DNA from 2 places in the Streptomyces sp. NH27 genome. Region 1 is predicted to be linked to the other one. Evidence: riboswitches for the same ligand, from Rfam matches in the RefSeq annotation. Region 1 holds a riboswitch; the other holds the start of a gene.
The links. A riboswitch is a leader RNA that binds a small molecule or an ion and turns the genes downstream of it on or off. The one in region 1 is predicted to bind S-adenosylmethionine.
Positions count from the first base shown of each region.

Region 2: another riboswitch for S-adenosylmethionine. It lies ahead of AC13HU_RS32175 (aminotransferase class V-fold PLP-dependent enzyme); the one in region 1 lies ahead of thrC (threonine synthase).

Region 1 covers NZ_JACEGK010000033.1:2,267-19,545, reverse strand. Annotated here, with positions in the region: gene groL (chaperonin GroEL) at 1-105, opposite strand, end outside; gene AC13HU_RS05180 (cold-shock protein) at 664-867, opposite strand; gene AC13HU_RS05175 (ubiquitin-like small modifier protein 1) at 1,370-1,645, opposite strand; gene thrC (threonine synthase) at 1,642-2,964, opposite strand; SAM riboswitch class I at 2,983-3,114, opposite strand; gene AC13HU_RS05165 (glucosyl-3-phosphoglycerate synthase) at 3,299-4,264, shown strand; gene AC13HU_RS05160 (alpha,alpha-trehalose-phosphate synthase (UDP-forming)) at 4,535-5,959, shown strand; gene AC13HU_RS05155 (TetR/AcrR family transcriptional regulator) at 6,122-6,706, opposite strand; gene AC13HU_RS05150 (nuclear transport factor 2 family protein) at 6,826-7,695, shown strand; gene otsB (trehalose-phosphatase) at 7,727-8,575, opposite strand; gene AC13HU_RS05140 (DUF3263 domain-containing protein) at 8,690-9,013, opposite strand; gene AC13HU_RS05135 (extracellular solute-binding protein) at 9,028-10,317, opposite strand; gene AC13HU_RS05130 (ROK family protein) at 10,613-11,545, shown strand; partial or broken gene nagA (N-acetylglucosamine-6-phosphate deacetylase) at 11,545-12,708, shown strand; gene AC13HU_RS05120 (1-phosphofructokinase family hexose kinase) at 12,966-13,901, shown strand; gene AC13HU_RS05115 (carbohydrate-binding protein) at 14,114-15,160, opposite strand; gene AC13HU_RS05110 (SAM-dependent methyltransferase) at 15,355-16,317, shown strand; gene AC13HU_RS05105 (serine/threonine-protein kinase) at 16,534-17,279, shown strand, end outside.
Region 2 covers NZ_JACEGK010000573.1:302-4,839, reverse strand. Annotated here, with positions in the region: gene trpD (anthranilate phosphoribosyltransferase) at 94-1,161, shown strand; SAM riboswitch class IV at 1,326-1,443, shown strand; gene AC13HU_RS32175 (aminotransferase class V-fold PLP-dependent enzyme) at 1,655-3,019, shown strand; gene AC13HU_RS32170 (Lrp/AsnC family transcriptional regulator) at 3,086-3,367, opposite strand; gene AC13HU_RS32165 (rhomboid family intramembrane serine protease) at 3,364-4,143, opposite strand; gene AC13HU_RS32160 (hypothetical protein) at 4,311-4,538, shown strand, end outside.

The sequences.
Region 1 (17,279 bases):
CCGGCCCTTGGGGCCCAGGGTGACCTTGACGGCGTCGGCGAGCTGGTTCATCCCGCGCTCAAGGCCGCGCCGTGCCTCCTCGTCGAACGCGATGATCTTGGCCATGGTGAAGTGTCCTCCGCGGACTGGGTTGTTTGCGCTCGGGACCGTGTGGTGCCCGCGACGGACGACCCGCCGGCCACCGGTTCCTTCCCGGCACCCGCACGACCCTCACCGACCCGGCCCTGCTGTCACTCTCACACGGAGAGTGCTAACGCCAATGATTAGCACTCTCCCCCTACGAGTGCAAGCGGTTCCCTCCGGGGGTTGAGCCGCGCGCAGGGTGCCGCCGCGGGCGGCGGCACCCACTCCCCGTGGGCAGGGGTGCCCTTGCGGCGTCGGCCGCACCCGCGCGGACCTGCGCGTTCGGCTGCTTCGTGGCGCGCCGTGCCCGCCGGCCCGGCCACCGCGGCGAGTTGCCGGACCACCGGCCGGTGAGTGGTTGCTCGCGCAGTTCCTCGCGCCCCTGAGATGCGCCTGCTTCCGCAAGGGCGCCCCGTCACCCCTGGGGCGCGACCGCAGTCCGCGAGGGCGCCCGGGGCGGACAAAAGGGGGAGCCGCACCCCGGGGGGATGCGGCTCCTCCGTGTGAAAGGTCGCGTCGATGGCCGAACGCGCCGTGAAGTCAGCCGGCGAGACGGACCATGTCCGCCTGCGGCCCCTTCTGACCCTGCGAGATCTCGAACTCGACCCGCTGGCCTTCTTCGAGGGTGCGGTACCCGTCCATTTGAATCGCGCTGTAGTGGACGAAGACATCCGCACCACCGTCGACCGCGATGAAGCCGTAGCCCTTCTCCGCGTTGAACCACTTGACGGTGCCCTGAGCCATTCCTAACTCCCCTATTGCCGGCCCTATCGCGGCCCCGCACTTCGCGGGCCCGGGTCAGACCTCACCCGCCCGTTGACCCCTTACCACCAACAGGTGGGGGCCCTGGGGGGCGTGCGCCGGAACGCGTCGACCGCGGCTGAATGTATCTGCACGGATGCCGTCTGCAACAGGTCAATCGGACGAGAATTCTGGGCGCGACCCATCGGAAATAACCCGAGAAAAAACGATAAGCCAGGGCAACCCGGGCCGGACATAAAGGGCGAAGCGGAGAATTCGCTCATGAATTTGGCGATAAATCACCGCAGCCGGCTCGGTCAGGTGTCCGCGCTACGAGATTGCCCCCGGCAACTGTACAACTCTTCAACTACCGCCCCGTGACACGGATGCCCCGTCCACCCGAAGGGGTGAACGGGGCGCAAACCGCCAGAACCCGCACCAGCCGGCTCAACTCCCGCCGGACGGCGGCCGGTTCAGCCGCCGAGACGAAGTTCGTCCGCGAGGTTCAGCCGCCGGCGACCGCGGGAATGATCGAGACACTCGCGCCATCCGGCACGGCCGTCTCGAGCCCTTGGGAAAACCGCACGTCGTCGTCGTTGACATACACGTTCACAAAGCGCCGCAGCTTTCCGGCGTCATCGAGCACGCGCGCCGAAATGCCCTTGTGGTCGCGCTCGAGCGAGTCGATCACCTCGGCGAGGGTCGAACCCTCGGCGGGCACCTCGGCCTGGCCGCCGGTGTAGGTGCGGAGAATGGTGGGGATACGTACGGAAGCACTCATGCGAGGCCAGCCTCTCGGAATGCGGCAAGGGTCGGGCGGATGGTCGCGGTCGGTCCGGTGGTCGGCGCCACCGCGTCCAGGGTCTTCAGTCCGTCGCCGGTGTTGAGCACGACGGTCTCGGCGGCCGGGTCCAGTTGCCCGGACTCGATCAGCTTCTTCAGCACGCCGACGGTCACACCGCCCGCGGTCTCCGCGAAGATGCCCTCGGTCCGCGCGAGCAGCTTGATCGCGTCCACGATCTGCTCGTCGTTCACGTCCTCCACGGCCCCACCGGTGCGCCGGGCGATGTCCAGGACGTACGGGCCGTCCGCCGGGTTGCCGATCGCCAGCGACTTCGCGATGGTGTCCGGCTTCACCGGCCGTACGACGTCGTGCCCGGCCTTGAAGGCCGCCGCCACCGGGGAGCACCCCTCGGCCTGGGCACCGTAGATCTTGTAGGGCTTGTCCTCGACCAGGCCGAGCGCGATCAGCTCCTTGAGGCCCTTGTCGATCTTGGTGAGCTGGGAGCCGGACGCGATCGGGATGACCAGGTTGTCCGGCAGCCGCCAGCCGAGTTGCTCGGCGATCTCGTAGGCGAGCGTCTTGGAGCCCTCGCCGTAGTACGGCCGCAGGTTGACGTTGACGAAGCCCCAGCCCTCGCCGATCGGGTCGCCGATCAGCTCGGAGCAGAAGCGGTTCACGTCGTCGTACGAGCCCTCGATGCCGACCAGTTGGCCACCGTAGACCGCGGCCATCACGACCTTGCCGGCCTCCAGGTCGTGCGGGATGAACACGCAGGAGCGGAAGCCCGCCCGGGCGGCTGCGGCGCCGACCGCGCCGGCCAGGTTGCCGGTGGAGGAGCAGGAGAGCGTGGTGAGCCCGAAGGTGCGGGCGGCCTCCAGCGCGATCGCGACCACCCGGTCCTTGAAGGAGTGGGTGGGGTTGCCGGAGTCGTCCTTGACGTACAGGCCGCCGGTGACGCCCAGTTCGCGGGCGAGGTTGTCGGCCTTGACGAGCTTGGTCCAGCCGGGGTTGAGGTTGGGCTTGGTGGCGACGTCGGCGGGCACCGGCAGCAGCGGGGCGTAGCGCCAGATGTTCGTCGGCCCGGCCTCGATCCGCGCGCGCAGCGCCTCGGGGTCGCCGGTCGGCAGGTCGTAGGCGACTTCGAGCGGCCCGAAACACTCCAGGCAGGCGAAGACCGGGCTCAGCGGGTAGCGGGTGCCGCACTCCCGGCAGGACAGCGCCGCGGCCGGTCCGAACGGTGCGGGTGCTCCGGCGTCCTGGGCACCCTGGGTGCCGGGGGTGGAGTCGGTGGTACTTGCGACGGTTTGCGCAGCCATGACAGGCGAGGCCCTTTCTCCTCATCTTCCTCGCACGCGGGCGCGTCACGAGACGGAATTGGCACCTTCCCCACCGTGCTTGACCTCGCGGTCGGCGGGAGGGTTGCCGGGGCTTCTACGGGCCGTTCCCTCTGCCCCTCTGGATGAGCGGTATGGCGACCGGGCCGGTGCGGACCGCACCCGTCGCGTTTGTCCCGCGTCCTGCCCCCGGCATGCGGTGGCGTCACGCGTTGTTCAAGACTGTAACCGACACGGGTGGCGGTTGAGATAGTCGTCCGCACCGCGAGATGGATCACATGCCGGGCATCGGGCCGGCGCGAGGGAGAGGACTCACGTGCTCGACGAGGTGGAGCACTGGCTGCACAGCCGGTCGTGGTCGGCCGCCGACCGGCCGCTTGACCTGCTGCTCGCCGCCAAGCGCGCGGCCGGCGCCCAGGGCACGATCAGCGTGGTGCTGCCGGCACTGGACGAGGAGGCGACCGTCGGCGCCATCGTGGCCGCGATCCGCCGGGACCTGATGTCCGCAGCGGTGCCGCTGGTGGACGAGGTGGTCGTCGTCGACTCCGGCTCCACCGACCGTACGGCCGAGGTCGCCGCCCGGGCCGGCGCCCGCGTGGTCGCCCGGGACCTGATCCTGCCGCGGCTGCCCCCCGTGCCCGGCAAGGGCGAGGTGCTGTGGCGGTCGCTCCTGGTGACCAGCGGCGAGATCGTCTGCTTCGTCGACGCGGACCTGCGCGAGTTCGACACCCGCTTCGTCTCCGGGATCGTCGGGCCGCTGCTCACCGAACCCACCGTGCAGCTGGTCAAGGCGATGTACGACCGCCCGCTGGAGACCGACGGCGCCGTGCTGCCCGCGGGCGGCGGCCGCGTCACCGAACTCGTCGCCCGCCCCCTGCTCAACCTGCACTGGCCGCAGCTGGCCGGCTTCGTCCAGCCGCTCGGTGGAGAGTACGCGGCCCGCCGCTCGCTGCTCGAACGGCTCCCCTTCCCGGTCGGCTACGGCGTCGAACTCGGCATGCTCATAGACGCGTTGGGCCTGGTCGGCCTGGATGCTCTCGGGCAGGTCGATGTCGGGGTGCGGCACCACCGGCACCAGGACGGCCAGGCACTCGGGCGCATGGCCGCGGCGATCTACCGGACCGCGCAGGTCCGGCTCGCCCGGGGACACCTCGTACGGCCCCGACTCACGCAGTTCGGCCGCACCGGCACCTCCTTCGTGCCCAGCACCCACCCGGTCGACACGGAGGAACGGCCCCCCATGGGCGCCGTCCCGGAATACCTCGCCCGCTACGCGGCGTAACAGGGCGTTACGGAAGAGGGTGCCCCGAAGGGGCGCGGGGAACTGCGCGAGCAACCAGAGCGGTGGCGCGCCGGGCCCGCAGGCCCAGCCCCCCGCGGCGAGTATCCGGACCACCGGCCAGTACTGGGCGGACGGGGGCACCTGCCAGGCGCCCTGGTGGGCGCCGCTGCCCGGAGGGCACCCTCCCCGGGGGAAGCCGTGGGGCATCGCAACGGGCGAAGGGCGCCGAATACACGTTTGAGCTGCGCAGCAAATGGCTAGGCTCGCGGCATGGAGGGATCTTCGCAGGGTGCCCGGATTCTGGTCGCGTCGAATCGCGGCCCTGTGTCGTACACCGTGGAACCCGACGGCGCCCTGGGGAGCCGTCGAGGTGGTGGCGGCGTCGTCTCGGGGCTGAGCGCGATCGGCCCGGACGCGGGCGCGGTATGGGTGTGCGCGGCGCTGTCGGAGGGCGACCGGGAGGCGGTGCGGCGCGGGGTCGCGGAGCCCGGGGTGCGGATGATCGCGGTGCCGCCGGAGGTGTTCCAGGCGGCGTACAACGACATCGCGAACTCGGTGCTGTGGTTCGTGCACCACCTGCTGTACCAGACCCCGTTCGAGCCGGTCTTCGACGAGGAGTTCCGCGGCCAGTGGGCCGCCTACGCGGCGTACAACGAAGCGTTCGCCGACGCGCTCGCCCGGGAGGCCGCCGAGGGCGCCGCCGTCCTCGTGCAGGACTATCACCTCGCGCTGGTGCCCGCGCTGCTCCGCGAGCGCCGCCCCGACCTGCGGATCGGCCACTTCTCGCACACGCCGTGGGCTCCGCCGGACTACTTCCGCCTGCTGCCCGACGACGTGGCCACGCAACTGCTCGAAGGCATCCTCGGCGCCGACCGGGCCGCGTTCCTCACCCGTCGCTGGGCCGCCGCGTTCGCCGCGTGCTGCGCCGACGTGCTCGGCGCCGAGGTGTCCGCCGACGGCGACGCGGTCACGTACCGGGGCCGGACGACCCGGCTGGGCGTGCACGGACTGGGCGCCGACCGGGAGTTCCTGCGCGAGCGGTCGCAGCGGCCCGACGTCGGCGAGCGGATGGCGGCGCTGCGGGCCGAGGCCGGGCCGGGCCGGCGGCTGATCGTCCGGGTGGACCGCACCGAGCTGTCGAAGAACATCGTGCGCGGCCTGCACGCCTACCGGCAACTCCTCACCGAGCACCCCGGTTGGCGCGAGCGCGTGGTGCACGTCGCCTTCGCCTACCCGTCGCGGCAGGACCTGGCGATCTACCGGGAGTACACCGCGGAGGTCTCCCGGGTGGCCACCGCGATCAACGACGAGTTCGGCACCGCCAGTTGGACGCCGGTCATCCTCAAGGTCGACGACGACTTCGCCCGCTCGCTCGCGGCCTACCGCCTCGCCGACGTGGCCCTCGTCAACCCGATCCGCGACGGTATGAACCTCGTCGCCAAGGAGGTCCCGGTCGTCTCCGACCAGGGGGTCGCGCTGGTGCTGTCCCGCGAGGCGGGCGCCTTCGAGGAGTTGGGCGACGACGCGTTCACCGTCAACCCCTACGACATCCGCGCGACCGCGGTCGCCCTCAACCTCGCCCTCACCCTCCCCGAGGCCGACCGCGCCGACCGCACCAAGCGCCTGGCCGCGGCGGCCACCGCGCTCCCGCCGCGCCAGTGGTTCCTCGACCAACTCCACGCGCTCGGCGGGTAGTCGGGCACCCATCGGGTAGTCGGGCGGCCACGACCACGCGATCCCCACCCAGGGCGCTCTCTCCCTCGCGGGTCCGCTCCCCGGGCGCGGGTTCGTAGCCCACGCCCGGGACGTCCGGACGTCCGGACGGCAGGGCGTCAGAACGGCGGGACGGACCGGGCGTCAGGGCTTCGGGGCCAGGCCGTCGAGGAGCACCGACAGCAGCCGGGCCGGGTCGGCCGGGGTGGCCGAGCGCGGGCGCATGGCGTGCAGGAAGGCGGAGACCAGCGCCATCAGGTCGGCGGCGGTGAGGTCGGCGCGGACGGTGCCGGCGGCCTGGGCACGGGTGAGCAGGCCGCCGATCTCTTCGCGGAGGACGGCGGCGGTGGCCATGACCGCGTCCTGGATGTCGACGCCGGAGCCGACCAGCGCGTCGACGAGGTCCTGCTTGGGCGCGGACTCGCGCAGCAGGTGGTCGAGGAAGGCGGCCAGCGCGGCCCCGGGGTCGCCGCCGAAGTCGCCTTCCGTGTCGCCGAGTTCGCGGGCACGGTGGATGAGCTGGTGCAGCCGGTCGTGCACGACGGCCTCGAACAGGGCTTCCTTCGTGGGGAAGTGCCGGTAGAGGGTGCCGGGGCCCACCCCCGCGCGCCGGGCGATCACGTCGAGCGGCACCGCGATGCCCTCGGTCGCGAACGCCTCCCGGGCGACCTCCAGCAGCCGGTCCCGGTTGCGCTGCGCGTCGGCCCGCAGCGGCCTCGTCTCCGGCACGTCGATCGCCCCTTTCGGCACCCGTCCCCGGGCACTGCTTCAAACGGAGAGCACTCTCCGGTACGGTGACAACCGGGGCGCACTCTCCGATTCTACGGCGCCCCGGGAGGACATCAGCCATGCCCGCACGCACGCCCCGCGAGACCGTCGAGGGGTTCCTCGCCGCCACCATCGGCGAGGACCCCGGCGCCCTCGCCGACTTCTACGCCCAGCACGTCCTCATCGACATGCCCTTCGCCCCGCCCGAGTTGTATCCGGCCCGCACCGAGACCACCCGCGAGGAGCTACGGGCCCGGTTCCGCGCGGGTGCGGCGGTCCGCCGGTACGAAGCGGTGCGCGACGTACGGCTGCATGTGACCGGCGACCCCGAACTCGTCGTCGCCGAGTACACGTTGGACGGCCGCCTGCTCGCCGGCGGCGAGCCCTTCACCCTCTCCTTCGCGATGTTCCTGACCATCCGCGACGGCCACATCGTGCACACCCGCGACTACGCCGACCCGCTGGCCGGGGCAAAGGCGCTGGGCCGCCTGCCCGAACTCCGCACGGCTCTCGGGGCGCCGGCACCCGGGCCGGACCCAACCACCGTGAGCCCGACCGGCGTTGTCAGCGGCGAAGACCGGACCGCCATCGCCGACGTGCTGGCCCTGCACGGCCACCTCACCGATACCGGTGAACTCGACCGGTTCGACGAGGTGTTCAGCTCCGACATCGTCTACGACCTCACCGGGCTCACCCCGGCCCGCGGCACCCTGCACGGCATCGGCGCCCTCGTCGACGCCGCCCACGCCCTCGGCCCGGCCAACCCCGTCGGCCACCACGTCACCAACACGGTCGTCCGTGCGGGCGAGCACGCGGACCGGGCGTACGCCCGTTCCAAGGGGATCGGCATCTTGGCCGACGGCACCAGCGGGAGCGTCACCTACGACGACACCCTCGTACGCGGCCCGCACGGTTGGCGCGTCACGCACCGCAGGATCACCTCGCGGTGACCGGCCCCGCGGGGCCGGGTCAACGGCCGGGTCAACCCAGTTCGTCGGCCAGGTGGTTGAGGAGATCGACGACGCCGGCCGGGCCCGGGACGGTGAGGTCGGCCTGCGCCAGCACCTCCTTGGGGGTCTCCTCGGCGCCCGCGCTGGCGACGAGGAGTCCGGGCAGGCCCTTGGCGCGCAGGTCCGCGACGGCGGCATAGGCGGCGAGGTCGCCGAGGTCGTCGCCGGCGTACAGGACGCTGCCCGCGCCGGCCTCGCGGAGGTAGGCGGTGAGGGCCACGCCCTTGTCGACGCCGGGCGGGCGCAGTTCGAGGACGTAGCGGCCGGGCTCGACCACGAGGCCGTAACGCGCGGCGAGTTCGCCCAGCGGCGCCCGCAACGCCTCGAACGCGGCGTCCGGGTCGTCGGTACGGCGGGTGTGGACGGCGACCGCGCGGCCGCCCTTGTCCTCGATCCAGGTGCCGCGCCACGCGCCGATCGACTCGAGGAAGCCGGGCAGTTCGGCGCGGACGGCGGTGACGCCGGGGGCGGCGGCCGGCGCGTGCACCTCGCCACTGCGGGCGTCCCAGCGCTCGGCGCCGTAGTGGCCGAGGACCACGAGGTGCTCCAGGCCGGGGACCCCGGCGAAGCCGCCGTACCGTACGGCGACGCCTGCCGGGCGGCCGGTGATGATCACCGCCGCGGCCAGGTGCGGGGTGAGTCGCGCCAGCGCTCCTGCCGCGCCCGGGTGGGCGCGGGCCTGTTCGGGGTCCGGCACGATGGGGGCGAGCGTGCCGTCGAAGTCCAGTGCGACGACGGCGCGTTCGGGGTGGGCGAGCAACGCGGTCAGAGCGTCCTTGCCCTCGGGGGTGTGCGGGGTGAACGTCTCGGCAGAAGCCATGTCGCCGAGCGTAGCGGAACCCCCCGGGGTGCCTGGGGCGCGCGCAACCGGCCACCGCCAGGTGGTCCCTGAACCGACAGCACACACGACCCTGGAGGGTCAGGGGCACCCCGGTCAGCGGTTGTCGGCGTGCCGCTGCCTCGTCTGCCGCCAGCGGTTCACCGTTGTCGGGGCCGCCTGGAGCGCGCGGGGGTCGTCGAGGAGGGCGTTGAGGTGCTGGAAGAAGGCGGTCGGGGAGATGCCGAGCCGTTCACGGATCGCCCGGTCGCGCGGACCGGGCCCGGCCCAGGACCGGCCGGCGAGGTCGAGCACCGCCAGGTCCCGCTCGGAGAGCCCGGGGAAGCCGTCGCCCGCACCCGAACCCGCGCCCGTATCGGAGGGCCCGGGGGAACCGTCACCCGCGCCCACACCCGCGGCTTCGCCGCCCTGCTCGGTCACCTCGATCGCACCCCCTACTGCGGTTGGGACGTCAGCCCCTGACCGTCCTGCATCTCCGCGTAATTCTGCAACTGCGACAGCACGGTCTTCGGGTCCTTGTGCAGCGCCGTGCCGATGACCTTCTTCATCCGGTCGTTCACCGTCGTCCAGGAGGTCTTGTCGACCGGGTAGAAGACCGCCTCGGGCAGCAGGTTCAGGAACTGCACGAGGTCGGCGTCGTGCTTCTCGCCCCGCATGACCTGGGAGGCCGAGGTGGTCACCGGCAACAGCCCGTACTCGTCGAGGAACTTGACCGTGTTCTTGGTCTGGTAGACGTACCGGAGCAGCTTGCGGTCGGCGTCGAGGTTGCCGTTCTGCTTGAAGGCCATCGCCCAGTCCGCGACGCCGAGGGTGTCCTGGTCCGGGCCGTCCTTGCCCGGCAGCGGCGCCACGCCCACGTCGACACCGTGCGCGCGGGCCTGCGCCAGCAGCGTCGGGTGACCGTTGATCATGCCAGCGTCGCCGGCCATGAAGTCGTCGAAGATCTCCTGGCGGTTGGTCTTGACGGGGTCCTTCGGGCCGATCAGCTTCGCGTCGACGAGGTTCTTCTGCAGCCAGGTGAACGCCTGGACGTTCTCGGCGGAGTCGAAGGTGTAGTTGCCGACCGTGTCGGTGATGCCGCCGTTGGCGCCGAGCATCCACATCAGGGACTCCGCCTGCGGCTCCTCCGGGCCGAGCGGCAGCCCGTAGGGGACCTTCACGCCGTGCGCCTTGAGCAGCTTCGCGTCGGCGGCGAGGTCGGCCCAGGTCTTGGGCGCCTTGGAGATGCCGGCCTGCCTGAACAGTTCCTTGTTGTAGAAGAACATCCGGGAGCTGGACGCCCACGGCAGGCCGTACTGGGTCCGGTCGACCGATCCGGCCTGGGACAGCGTGGGGATGAAGTCCGCCTGCTCGCTCACCGTGAAGAGCTGGTCGGCGCTGTACAGCCGGCCCTTGGCGGCGTAGTCGGCGTACGAACCCATCTGCGCGATGTCCGGCGGGTTGCCGGCCTTGACCATGGCGGCGACCTTGTCGTCCACGTCGGTCCATTTCAGTACCTGGACGTCGACCTTGATGTTCGGGTACTGCTTCTCGAAGTCGTGCACGATGTCGTTCCAGTACACGAGCGAGCTGTTGTCGGTCTTCGGGTCGCCGTAGTCCGCGGCCACCAGGTGCAGCGTCACGTCCTTGCTCTGCGCCGTGGAGCCGCCGCAGGCGCTGACACCCGTCAGGGCCAGCGCGGAAGTGAGGCCGGCCGCGAGGCCGAGAAGTCGTCGCCGCTGCACTGTTCCTACCACCCTTGGGACTTCGGGAAAGACCGGGATGCGGGCGGGGCCGCGCGCCGGGCCACCGCGAAAGCGCCGAGTCTTCCCCATATCTTTAGCCAAGGTCTACACCATGAGTGATAACTCTTCGACGGCGGGCCCCATGCTCCGCCCGCCACAGGTCTCTTGACGGACTTTTCCGGTCTCCCGGCCGCACCCCTCCTGACCTGCTCGGCAATAGGCATCTTTGCTGAGAATCGATCTTCCGGGCCGAGTGGACTAGACCTCTATAGGGGTAAGACGCGAGACTGTCCGCGTGAGACATGTCATCGCCCTCGATGTGGGCGGCACCGGGATGAAGGCGGCGCTGGTCGCCGAGGACGGCACACTCCTGCACCAGGCGCGCCGGCCGACGGGCCGCGAGCGCGGCGCGCAGGCCGTGGTGACCGCGATCCTCGACTTCGCCGCGGACCTGCGCGACCACGGCCGCGCCGAGTACGGCCAGGGCGCGGTGGCCGCCGGCGTGGTGGTGCCCGGCATCGTCGACGCCGCGGCCGGCGTCGCCGTCTACGCCGCCAACCTGGGCTGGAAGGACCTTCCGCTGCGCGACCTGCTCTCCGAGCGGCTGGACGGCCTGCCCGTGGCGCTCAACCACGACGTGCGGGCCGGCGGCCTGGCCGAGGGCCGGATCGGCGCGGGCAACGGCGCCGACCGGTTCCTGTTCCTGCCGCTGGGCACCGGCATCGCCGGCGCCATCGGCATCGAGGGCCGGATCGAGGCCGGCGCGCACGGCTACGCCGGGGAGATCGGCCACATCGTGGTCCGGCCCGGCGGCCGGGAGTGCGGCTGCGGGCAGCGCGGCTGCCTGGAGGCGTACGCCTCGGCCGGCGCGATCTCCCGGACCTGGGCGGCCACCAGCGGCGACCCGGACGCCGACGCGGCCGGCTGCGCGCGGGCGGTCGAGGCCGGCGACCGGGTGGCGATCGAGGTGTGGCGGGAGGCGATCGACGCGCTCGCCGACGGCCTGGTCACCGGCCTGACCCTGCTCGACCCCCGGGTGCTGGTCATCGGCGGCGGCCTCGCCGAAGCCGGCGACACCCTCTTCGGCCCGTTGCGGGCGGCCGTCGAGGCGCGCATCACCTTCCAGAAACTCCCGCTCATCGTCCCCGCCGCGCTGGGAGACACCGCCGGCTGCCTGGGCGCGGGCCTGCTCGCCTGGGATCTGATCTCCGTGGAGGTATCCGCCTGATGGCCCCCGTAACGACAACGCAGCGCACCGTTCTGGCGGGTGCCCGCGTGGTACTGCCGTCCGGCGTGGTGGACAGCGGCCGGATCACGGTCGACGGCTCCCGGATCGCCGCCGACGAGCAGGCCGAGCAGGCCACCCACGACCTGGCCGGGCACGGCTACACGGTCGTGCCCGGGTTCGTGGACATCCACAACCACGGCGGCGGCGGCGCGTCCTTCACCTCCGGCACCGCCGAGGACATCCTCACCGGCGTGCGCACCCACCGCGAGCACGGCACCACCACGGTGGTCGCCTCCACCGTCACCGAGAACCTCGACGCCCTCGCCCGGCAGGCCGCCCTGCTCTCCGAACTCGTCGAGCAGGGCGACCTGGCCGGCATCCACTACGAGGGCCCGTTCATCTCGCCCTGCCGCAAGGGCGCGCACGACGAGACGCTGCTGCGCGACCCCGACCCGGCGACCGTGCGCAAGCTGGTCGAGGCCGGCCGCGGCGCCGCGAAGATGGTCACGCTCGCCACCGAACTGCCCGGCGGCATCGAGTCGGTACGGCTGCTGGCCGACCTCGGCGTGATCGCCGCGATCGGCCACACCGACGCCGGCTACGAGCAGACCCGCCAGGCGATCGACGCGGGCGCGACCGTGGCGACCCACCTGTTCAACGCGATGCCGCCGCTCCACCACCGCGAGCCCGGCCCGATCGCGGCGCTGCTGGAGGACGAGCGGATCACGGTGGAGCTGATCAACGACGGCACCCACCTGCACCCGGCCGTGCTCGAACTCGCCTTCGGCAGCGCGGGCGCCGGCCGGGTCGCGTTCATCACCGACGCGATGGACGCGGCCGGCTTCGGCGACGGGATGTACGACCTCGGGCCGCTGAAGGTCGAGGTACGGCAGGGCGTGGCGCGGCTGGTGGAGGGCAACTCGATCGCCGGATCGACGCTCACCCTGGACACCGCCTTCAAGCGCGCGGTCACCGTCGACGGGCTCTCGCTCACCGACACCGTGCAGGCGATCTCGGTCAACCCGGCCCGCCTGCTGGGCCGGTCGGACCGGATCGGCTCGCTGGAGCCCGGCAAGGACGCGGACCTGGTGGTGCTGGACGAGGCGTACGACGTGGTGGGCGTGATGCACAATGGCACATGGGTGGTCGAACCCGTCACCGCCCCCGCCGCTGCAGCCGCTCCAGACGCGCCCGCAGAGCGGTCGAAGTGGAGCCGACGACTCACCATGCGCCCCAGCCCAGCCTGCCGTCCCCCGTCCGGCCCTGTCGGCCCCGCCCGGCCGGCGGGCGGGGTCCGGCCGCTTCCGGCCGCCTGTACGGCCGCCCGCCCGGCACCCCGTGACCGTCATATCTTCAACGTCTGCGTAAAAGCAGCCGCCCCGCTCTGGGCCGACCGCCGTCGGTTTGCCAAAATCAACACGTGATCATCACCGTCACGCTCAACAGCGCCCTGGATGTGACCTACCAGGTCCCGTCCCTGATACCACATGCCACCCACCGGGTGGTGGAGGCGGTGGAGCGGCCGGGCGGCAAGGGTCTCAACGTCGCCCGCGTGCTGGCCGCACTCGGCCACCGCGCCACCGTCACCGGCTTCGCCGGCGGCCCGGCCGGCGACGAGCTGCGCCGCGGCCTCGCGGCGGTGCCCTACGCGGACCGGCTCACCGACGCGCTGGTGCCGGTGGCCGGCACCACCCGTCGCACGGTCGGCGTGGTGGACTCGGCCACCGGCGACACCACCATGTTCAACGAGCCCGGCCCGACCATCGGCCCCGCCGAGTGGGCGGCCTTCCTCGCCGTCTACCGCGAGTTGCTCGCCGGCCCCGACACCGAGGCGGTCGCGCTGTGCGGGAGCCTGCCACCGGGCCTACAGGTCGGCGCGTACGCCGAACTGGTCCGGGAGGCACGCACGTCGGGCGTCTACGTCCTGCTCGACACCAGCGGTGAGCCGCTGCGCCGCGGCCTGGCCGCCCGCCCCGACCTGATCAAGCCCAACGCGGCCGAGCTGACCGGGCTGACCGGCTTCTCCGAACCGGCCCGCGCGGCCCACGACGCCAGGCGGCGCGGCGCCCGCGGGGTGGCCGCCTCCCTCGGCGCCGACGGGATGCTCGCGGTCACCGAGGACGGCGCCTGGCGGGCCCTGCCGCCGGGCCGGCTGGCGGGCAACCCCACCGGCGCCGGCGACTCGGCGGTCGCCGGGCTGCTGTCCGGACACGTGGAGGGGCTGCCATGGCCGCACCGGCTGGCCCGCGCGGTCGCGCTGTCGGCGGCCACGGTGCTCGCGCCGGCCGCCGGGGAGTACGACGAGGCCGGGTACGAGGAGCTGCTGCCGAAGGTGGAGGTCGTCCCGGCGGGGTAGGGGCCCGCCCCGGCCGGGGCGGCGGCGCGACCGCGCGGAACGGGCGGAACGGACCGCCTAGGCCGCGACCGGCAGGGGCTGCCCGGTAGCGAGGTGTCCTGGTGCTCCCCCACGGCCTTCGGCGTGGGTGGTGCCCGCACCCCCTCGTAGTGGGCCCTACGAGGACACGCGTGCCAGGACAGCGAACGGGGCACACCTTGCCGGGAGGGGCACTACTTCGGGTCCTTGCCCTCCCTGAGCTGCACCTGGTCGAGGTTCACCCCGCAGTTGCTGTCGGCCGGGGTGCAGGACAGCGTCAGGACGTTGGAGCCCTTCTTCAGGTTCACGTATTTGAAGGTCGTCATGTTCCACGCCTTCGCCCAGTCGGTGGCGTTGCCGTAGTTGTTGAGCTTCACCGGGTCGGTGCGCGGTTCGCCGTTGACGCCCAGCGTCAAGGTGGCGTCGGGGCCGGCGTTCCCGTAGCTGAAGTGGTAGGTGTACGTGCCCGCCTTCGGCACGTCCACGGTCCAGGTCACCGTGGCGCCCTGGTTGCCCATGTTGTCGACGTAGCTGCCGCCCGCCGCGTTCGCGCCCGGGTGCTCGGTGCTGGTCGCGGCGCCGCCGCTCAGCGCGAGCGTGGACACGTCGACCTTCTTCGAGTCGAACTTCGTCGGAGTCGCGGACGGCGACGCGGACTGGGTCGGCGCGGTGCTGGCGCTGACGGCACCGGTCGGCTTGTCGTCGGCGGTCTTCTTCTTGTCGCCCGAGCTGCTGGTCATCGCGAAGGCGATGCCGATCGCGACGGCGGCGACCACGGCGACGGCCGCGATCAGCAGACCCCGGCGGTTCGGGGAGCTGTCCGGCCCGCCCGGACCGCCGGGCCTGCGGCCGCCGGGCGGGCCCTGCTGCGGGTCGTACGGCGGCTGGCCGTACTGCTGCGGCTGGCCCTGCGCCTGCGGGTACTGCGCGGTCGGGCCGCCGCCGTACTGGCCCGCGTGCTGCTGCCGGCCCTGGTCGTAGCCGTACGGCGCCTGGGGCGGGTAGCCGTAACCGCCGCCGCCCTGCTGCTGGGGCGGGGCCTGCGGCGGGTAGCCGTAGCCACCGGTCGCCGGGCGCCGCTCACCGACCCGCTGCACCTGGTGGTACGAAGTGCGGGGCACGCCGGGCTGCCCGGCCGCCGGCTGGCCGCCGGCCGGGTCCGGCTGTTCGCCGCCCTCGGACCGGTAGAGATACGCGAACGGGTCGTCGTTCTCCGGCGCGCCGTCGTTTCCGGCAGTCATCCGCTGTCCACTCCCTCGACTGTGGTATGCCAGGCACCTTACCGGCCCCGGACGACACACCTCCCACGCTCTTCGACGCGTGGACAGGTCGGTAAGGTTCCCCTGTGACAAGCGCCACGGGTCCCGGCCGCCCCGATCCGGACCCGGGCCAGGATCAAGGCCCCGTGCCCGAGTGGCTGCCATGGCAGGACGCGATGGAGCTGGCACTGTACGGCCCCGGCGGATTCTTCCGCCGCGAGCGGCCCGCCGACCACTTCCGCACCTCCGTGCACGCGTCACCGCTGTTCGCGGGCGCCGTGGCGGAACTGCTCGGCCGGGTCGACGAGGCGCTCGGCCACCCCGCGCGGCTGGACTTCGTCGACATGGCGGCGGGCTCGGGCGAACTCGCCGCCGGCGTGCTGGCCGCCCTTCCGCCCGCCCGCGCGGCCCGCGTGCGCGTGCACGCCGTCGAGCGATCCGCCCGCCCGGCCGGCCTCGACCCCCGCGTCGTCTGGACCGCCGAACCGCCACCGGACGCGCGCGGTCTGCTGTTCGCCAACGAATGGCTGGACAACGTTCCCCTGCCCGTCGCCGCGCCCGCCCCCGACGGCCGCACCCGCTACGTCGAGGTCCGGCGCGCGGACGGCGCGGAACGCCTGGGCCCCCGGGTGACGGATGAGGACGCGAGGTGGCTGGAGCGGTGGTGGCCGCTGGGCGCGGGCGGCGGCGCCGACCGCCGCGCGGAGATCGGCCGCGGCCGCGAGGCCGCCTGGCGGCGGGCGGTCGGCACGCTCGCCGCGGGCCTGGCCGTGGCGGTGGACTACGGCCACACCGCCGCGGCCCGCCCGCCGCTCGGCAGCCTCACGGGCTATCGCGACGGCCGCCAGGCCGTCGCCGTGCCGGACGGCTCGATGGACCTGACCGCGCACGTCGCGATGGATGCCCTCCCGGGCACCCTCACCACGCAGCGCGCGGCACTGCACGCCCTGGGGGTCCAAGGGCAGCGCCCCCCGCTCGCCCTGGCCGCCCAGGACGCGCCGGCCTATCTACGGGCGCTGGCCGCCGCCACGGAAGCGGCCGAGCTGACCGCGAAGGGCGGCCTCGGCGACTTCCTGTGGCTCACCACTCCGGTCGGCGCGGAATGCGCGGACCTGCTCGGGCCGCGGCCCGCGGGCTGACCGCCGCCCGCAATACCCGGCGCCCGCATCGCCGTTCACCCGCAATACCCGGCGCCCGCGCCACCCTTCACCCGTATCGCCCGCACCTGTAGCTTTGCCCAACGGGCGCCCGTTGCAACGCCGTTCACGCTTCTGGCATGCAACCACGAAGCGCGCGCCCGTCGTGTCACCCTGAGACACAGGGTGTGCCAGGAGATGCCAGGGGGGAGGCGGGGCATGGCCGGTATCGGCATCAGACCGCTCGGCGAGGACGACCCGAAGCGGCTCGGACCGTACCGGCTGCTGTGGCGGCTGACCACGGGCGGGATGGGGCGGATCTACCTGGCCAGGCCCCAGCAGGCCGGCCCGCTCGTCGCGGTCAAGACGCTGCTCGCGGAGGGCGTGGTCAGCGAGCCCGACCGCAAGCGCTTCGCCCGCGAGGTGGACCTGGCCCGGCGGGTGGACAGCTCCTACACCGCCCGCCTGCTCGATGCCGACGCCCGGGCCGAACGGCCCTGGATGGCCATCGACTACGTGCCCGCGCCGTCCCTGGGCGACCTGGTCCGCGCGGCCGGTCCGCTGCCGCCGTCGGCGCTGCCCTGGCTGGCGGCCGGCACCGTACAGGCCCTGCTCGCCCTGCACGACAAGGGCGTCGTGCACCGAGACGTCAAGCCCCAGAACATCCTGCTGCCGCTGACCGGGCCGCTGGTCATCGACTTCGGCATCTCGCACGCGATCGACAAGACCACCACGTCGCTGACGTTGGGCACCATCGACTACACCTCGCCGGAGCAGGCGCTCGGCCGGCGCTCCACCCAGGCGTCCGACGTGTTCTCGCTGGGCGCGACCCTCTTCCACCTCGCGGTGGGCCACGCGCCCTACCCGGAGACCGACGACGGCCCGCTGCAACGGCTGGCCCGGGTGCAGACCGGCGCGCTCGACCTGTCCGGCCTGCCGCCGCGCCTGGCCCCGCTGATCCACCC
Region 2 (4,538 bases), on a different contig from region 1:
GAAGGGTGCCGGGTCCGGCCCGGGCCGTTGTGGGGGGCCCGCCACCGATAGGGTGCGCGAAGACGTGTTGCCGTATTCCAGGAGCGTGAAGCCATGAGCGTTGTGCACCCCGCCGGAGGCGAACCCGGGGCCGCGCACTCGTGGCCGGACGTCCTCGGTGCCCTTATCCGCCGTGACGACCTCAGCTCTGCGGAGACCGCGTGGGCGATGAACTCGATCATGAGCGGCGAAGCCACCGACGCACAGATCGCCGGCTTCGCGGTGGCGCTGCGCAGCAAGGGCGAGACGGTCGCGGAGATCGCCGGACTGGTCGAGGCGATGTACGCGCACGCGACGACGATCGAGGTGCCGGGCCCGACCGTGGACGTGGTCGGCACCGGCGGCGACCGGTCGAACTCCGTGAACATCTCCACGATGTCGGCGATCGTGGTGGCCGGCACCGGCGCGCGGGTGGTGAAGCACGGCAGCAGATCGGCGTCGTCGAAGAGCGGCGCGTCCGACGTGCTGGCGGCGCTCGGCGTCAACCTCGACCTCGCGCCGCAGCGGGTCGCCGAGGTGGCGCAGGAAGTGGGCATCACCTTCTGCTTCGCCGTCAGGTTCCACCCGGCGTTGCGTCATGTGGCCACCGCCCGGAGCGAGTTGGGGGTGGCGACGCCGTTCAACTTCCTCGGCCCGCTGACCAACCCGGCCCGGGTGAAGGCGCAGGCGACCGGTGTCGCGGATCTGCGGATGGCGCCGATCCTCGCCGGGGTGCTCGCCGAACGCGGCTCGTCCGCGCTGGTGTTCCGCGGTGACGACGGCCTGGACGAGCTGACCACCACCGCGACCTCGCAGGTGTGGGTGGTCGGGGACGGCAAGGTCGAGCACACCGGCTTCGACCCGCGGGACGTCGGCCTGGAGTTGGTGCGGGTGGAGGCGCTGCGTGGCGGCGAGGCCACGTACAACGCGGACGTGGCCCGGCGGCTGCTCGCCGGTGAGCGCGGGCCGGTGCGGGACGCGGTGCTGCTCAACTCCGCCGCCGCGCTGACCGCGTTGACGCCCGCGGACGGCGGCACGCTGGAGGAGCGCATCTCCAGGGGCCTGGCGCGGGCCGCGGAGTCGATCGACTCGGGCGCGGCCGAGGCCGTGCTGGAGCGGTGGGTGGCGGCCACCCGGGCGTGAGACGCGGCACGGGCCCGAACGCCGGAACGTACGCGGACGCGTACAGCCGGTGGGCGTATATCCGGGCATATCGGTGCGAAGTATGAAGGCGCGGGTGTGAGGTGCCGTCCACTTCCCGGACGGCACCTTGCGCCCGCGTCGCCGTATGGCAGAATCCTGTTCCAGGTCACGAGTGACAGCGCAAAGGCCCCGGCTCGCTGTCCGGCAACCCTCCGTCCGAGGCGGGGTGCCCCGGGTGATGACCAGGCTGTGATGCAGCGAGGCTCACAGCAAGCCGGACTTGGGAGTTCTTTCATGAGCAAGCGAATGCGTTAGGGCCAGTCGGCCCCGGTTCTGCAACCAGCAATTCCGCCCGATCACCATGCTCCGCGCCGCCCGCGCAGCCGCTTTCGGCTGCCGCTTCGTGGTGCTTTCGCCTGCCTTCCGCCGGGAGTTCGCCTTGACTGTCACCACCAGCACCACTGGTACCACCGCCGACGCCGCCCGCAGCGCCATCGGCACCGCCGCCACCGACTGCCCGACCTGTACGCCCGCTCCGCTGCCCGTGCTCGGCCGGGATGTGCGGGTGCCGCTCGTCACCGGTGGGGAAGTGGGGTACGCCGCGCTCGACTACGCCGCCAGCGCCCCCGCCCTGCAGCGGGTGTGGGACGACGTCGCCGCCTACGCGCCCTACTACGGCAGCGTGCACCGCGGCGCCGGCTACCTGTCGCAGCTGTCCACCGACCTGTTCGAGCAGAGCCGCGAGACCGTCGCGGAGTTCCTCGGCTGCCGGCCGGACGACGAGCTGATCTTCACCCGCTCCACCACCGACTCGCTCAACCTGCTGGCCGCCGCCCTCCCGGCCGGCACCCGCGTCTTCGTCTTCGACACCGAGCACCACGCCGCCCTGCTGCCCTGGCAGCGTGCCGACGGCGCGCAGGTCGAGTACCTGCCCGCCCCGCGCACCCCGGAGCAGGCCGTCGCCTCCCTCGACGTGGCGCTGCACGGCGCCCCGAAGGGCCCGAAGCTGGTCTGCGTGACCGGCGCGTCCAACGTCACGGGCGAGATCTGGCCGGTACGGGAACTGGCCGCCGCCGCACACCGGCACGGCGCGCGGATCGTGCTCGACGCCGCCCAACTCGCCCCGCACCACCCGGTGGACATCACCGCGCTCGACGTCGACTGGGTCGCCTTCTCCGGGCACAAGCTCTACGCGCCCTTCGGCGCCGGGGTGCTGGCCGGCCGGGCCGACTGGCTGCAAGACGCGCGGCCGTACCTCGCGGGCGGCGGGGCCACCCGCAAGGTCGCGCGCTCCGGCGACGGGCTGTCCGTCGAGTGGAACTCCGGCACTGCCCGGCACGAGGCAGGTTCGCCCAACGTGATCGGCGCGTACGCCATCGCGTCCGCGTGCAAGGCGCTCACCGAGGCCGGCTTCGACTCCCTTGTCACCCGTGAGCGTGAACTGCTCGCCCGGCTGCGGGACGGGCTCGCCGAGCTCCCCGAGGTCCGCGTGCTCTCCCTCTTCGGGTCCGGCTCCGCCCGGGTCGGCGTGCTCTCCTTCGTCGTCCGCGGCTGGAACTCCTCGCACTTCGCGGCCGCGCTCTCGGCGGAGTACGGGATCGGGGTGCGGGACGGGCTGTTCTGCGCGCACCCGCTGGTGCGGACCCTGCTCGACACGGAGCCGGACGAGCCGGGGGAGTGCGGGGCGCCCGACGCCGCGCCCGGCGAGCGCTCACTCAACGCCGTGCGGGTCAGCTTCGGGGCGGGCACGCCCGAGGAACACATCGATCGGTTCCTCGGTGCCGTGCGGACCCTCGTCCGCGACGGCGCCGCGTGGCGCTACCGCACGGAAGCCGGGCGGTGCGTGCCCGTACGGTGACGGGACCGCTCGGGTTGCCCGGTCCCGTGAGTTCCCGGACCTCGCGGTGGCACTGCGTGCGGGCTGCTACGAGTCGAGCCCGATGGAGAACGCGGCCTCCAGGTCGTGCTGGGAGTACGTGCGGAACGCGACGTGCGTGTCGGTCACTTCCACCCCCGGGATCTTGGAGATCTGCCCGGGGATGATGTCCGCGAGATCGTCATGGCGGGCGACCCGGACCAGCGCGACGAGGTCGTACGTCCCGGTGACCGAATACACCTCGCTGACGTGATCCAGCGAAGCGATCGACTCGGCGATCTCGGGGATCTGGTCCACTGAGGTCTTGATGAGCACGATCGCGGTGATCACGGCTGGACGTCTCCTTGGGTGGGTCCGATGACGACGCTCACCTTACGCCGTGGCCGGTAGCAGGCCCATGCGCACAGGAACCCGAGGGCGAAGCCGACCACGTGGGCGAGGTAGGCGACGCCGGGGCCGCCCTGCGCGGTCTGGGCGGCGAGCCACTGGAGGACGAACCAGAAGCCGAGCACGACCCAGGCGGGGAACCGTAGCGGTACGAAGAAGAGGAAGGGGAAGAGGCTGGTGACGCGGGCCTTGGGATAGAGGTAGAGGTAGGCGCCGAGGGCACCGGAGATCGCCCCGGAGGCGCCGACCAGGCTCTGCGTGTCGTTGGTGTTGGCGAAGGCGAAGCCGTACGTGGCGAGGTAGCCGGCCGCGAGGTAGAAGAGGGCGAAGCGGACCCGGCCCATGCGGTTCTCGACGTTGTCGCCGAAGACGTAGAGGAAGAGCATGTTGCCGATCAGGTGCAGCCAGCCGCCGTGCACGAACATTGAGGTGAGCACGGACAGGAACGGCACCTTGGTGAACGCGCCCGGGGTGTGGCAGCCGGTCGGCAGGTCGAGCTGGTCGACCGGGATCCGGCCGTGGAACAGCTCGCTGGGGATGACGCCCCAGCGGTCGAAGTACACCGCCTGCGCGCACTGGAGCGCGTGCCCGCTGCCGTAGAGCCGGACGAAGCCGGAGAGCGGGCTGAGGAGGAACACCGCGGTGCAGATGCCGATGAGCGTGTAGGTCACGACCGGCGGGCGGCGGACCGGGTTCTTGTCGTACACCGGGATGACCATGCACTGATCATGACGGAACGGGACCAACCGGCAAGGACCGCCTCGCCGCAGCGCGCCGGACCTCCGAGGCCGTAGGGTGACCGGGGCACACACGCCCTTCGCGATGGGTATGGGTGAGCCATAGTCCGCCCAGTAGACGCACCGAGACGAGAAGAGGTGCGGAGCCGATGACGGTTCCCCTGCCGACCGCGACCACCCGGTGGCGCTGCACGCTGTGCGGCAACCTGACCAGGTTCGATGTCACCCGGTCGACCCGCGTTGTCGAGTACATCCACCTCGACCTGGGCGGTGAGCCGCGTACCGAGGAGACCGAGGTGCTCGGCGAGACCGTGGAGTCCGTGCGCTGCCGCTGGTGCAACGCGGTGGACCAGGTCGAACTGGTGGACCGCCCCGGC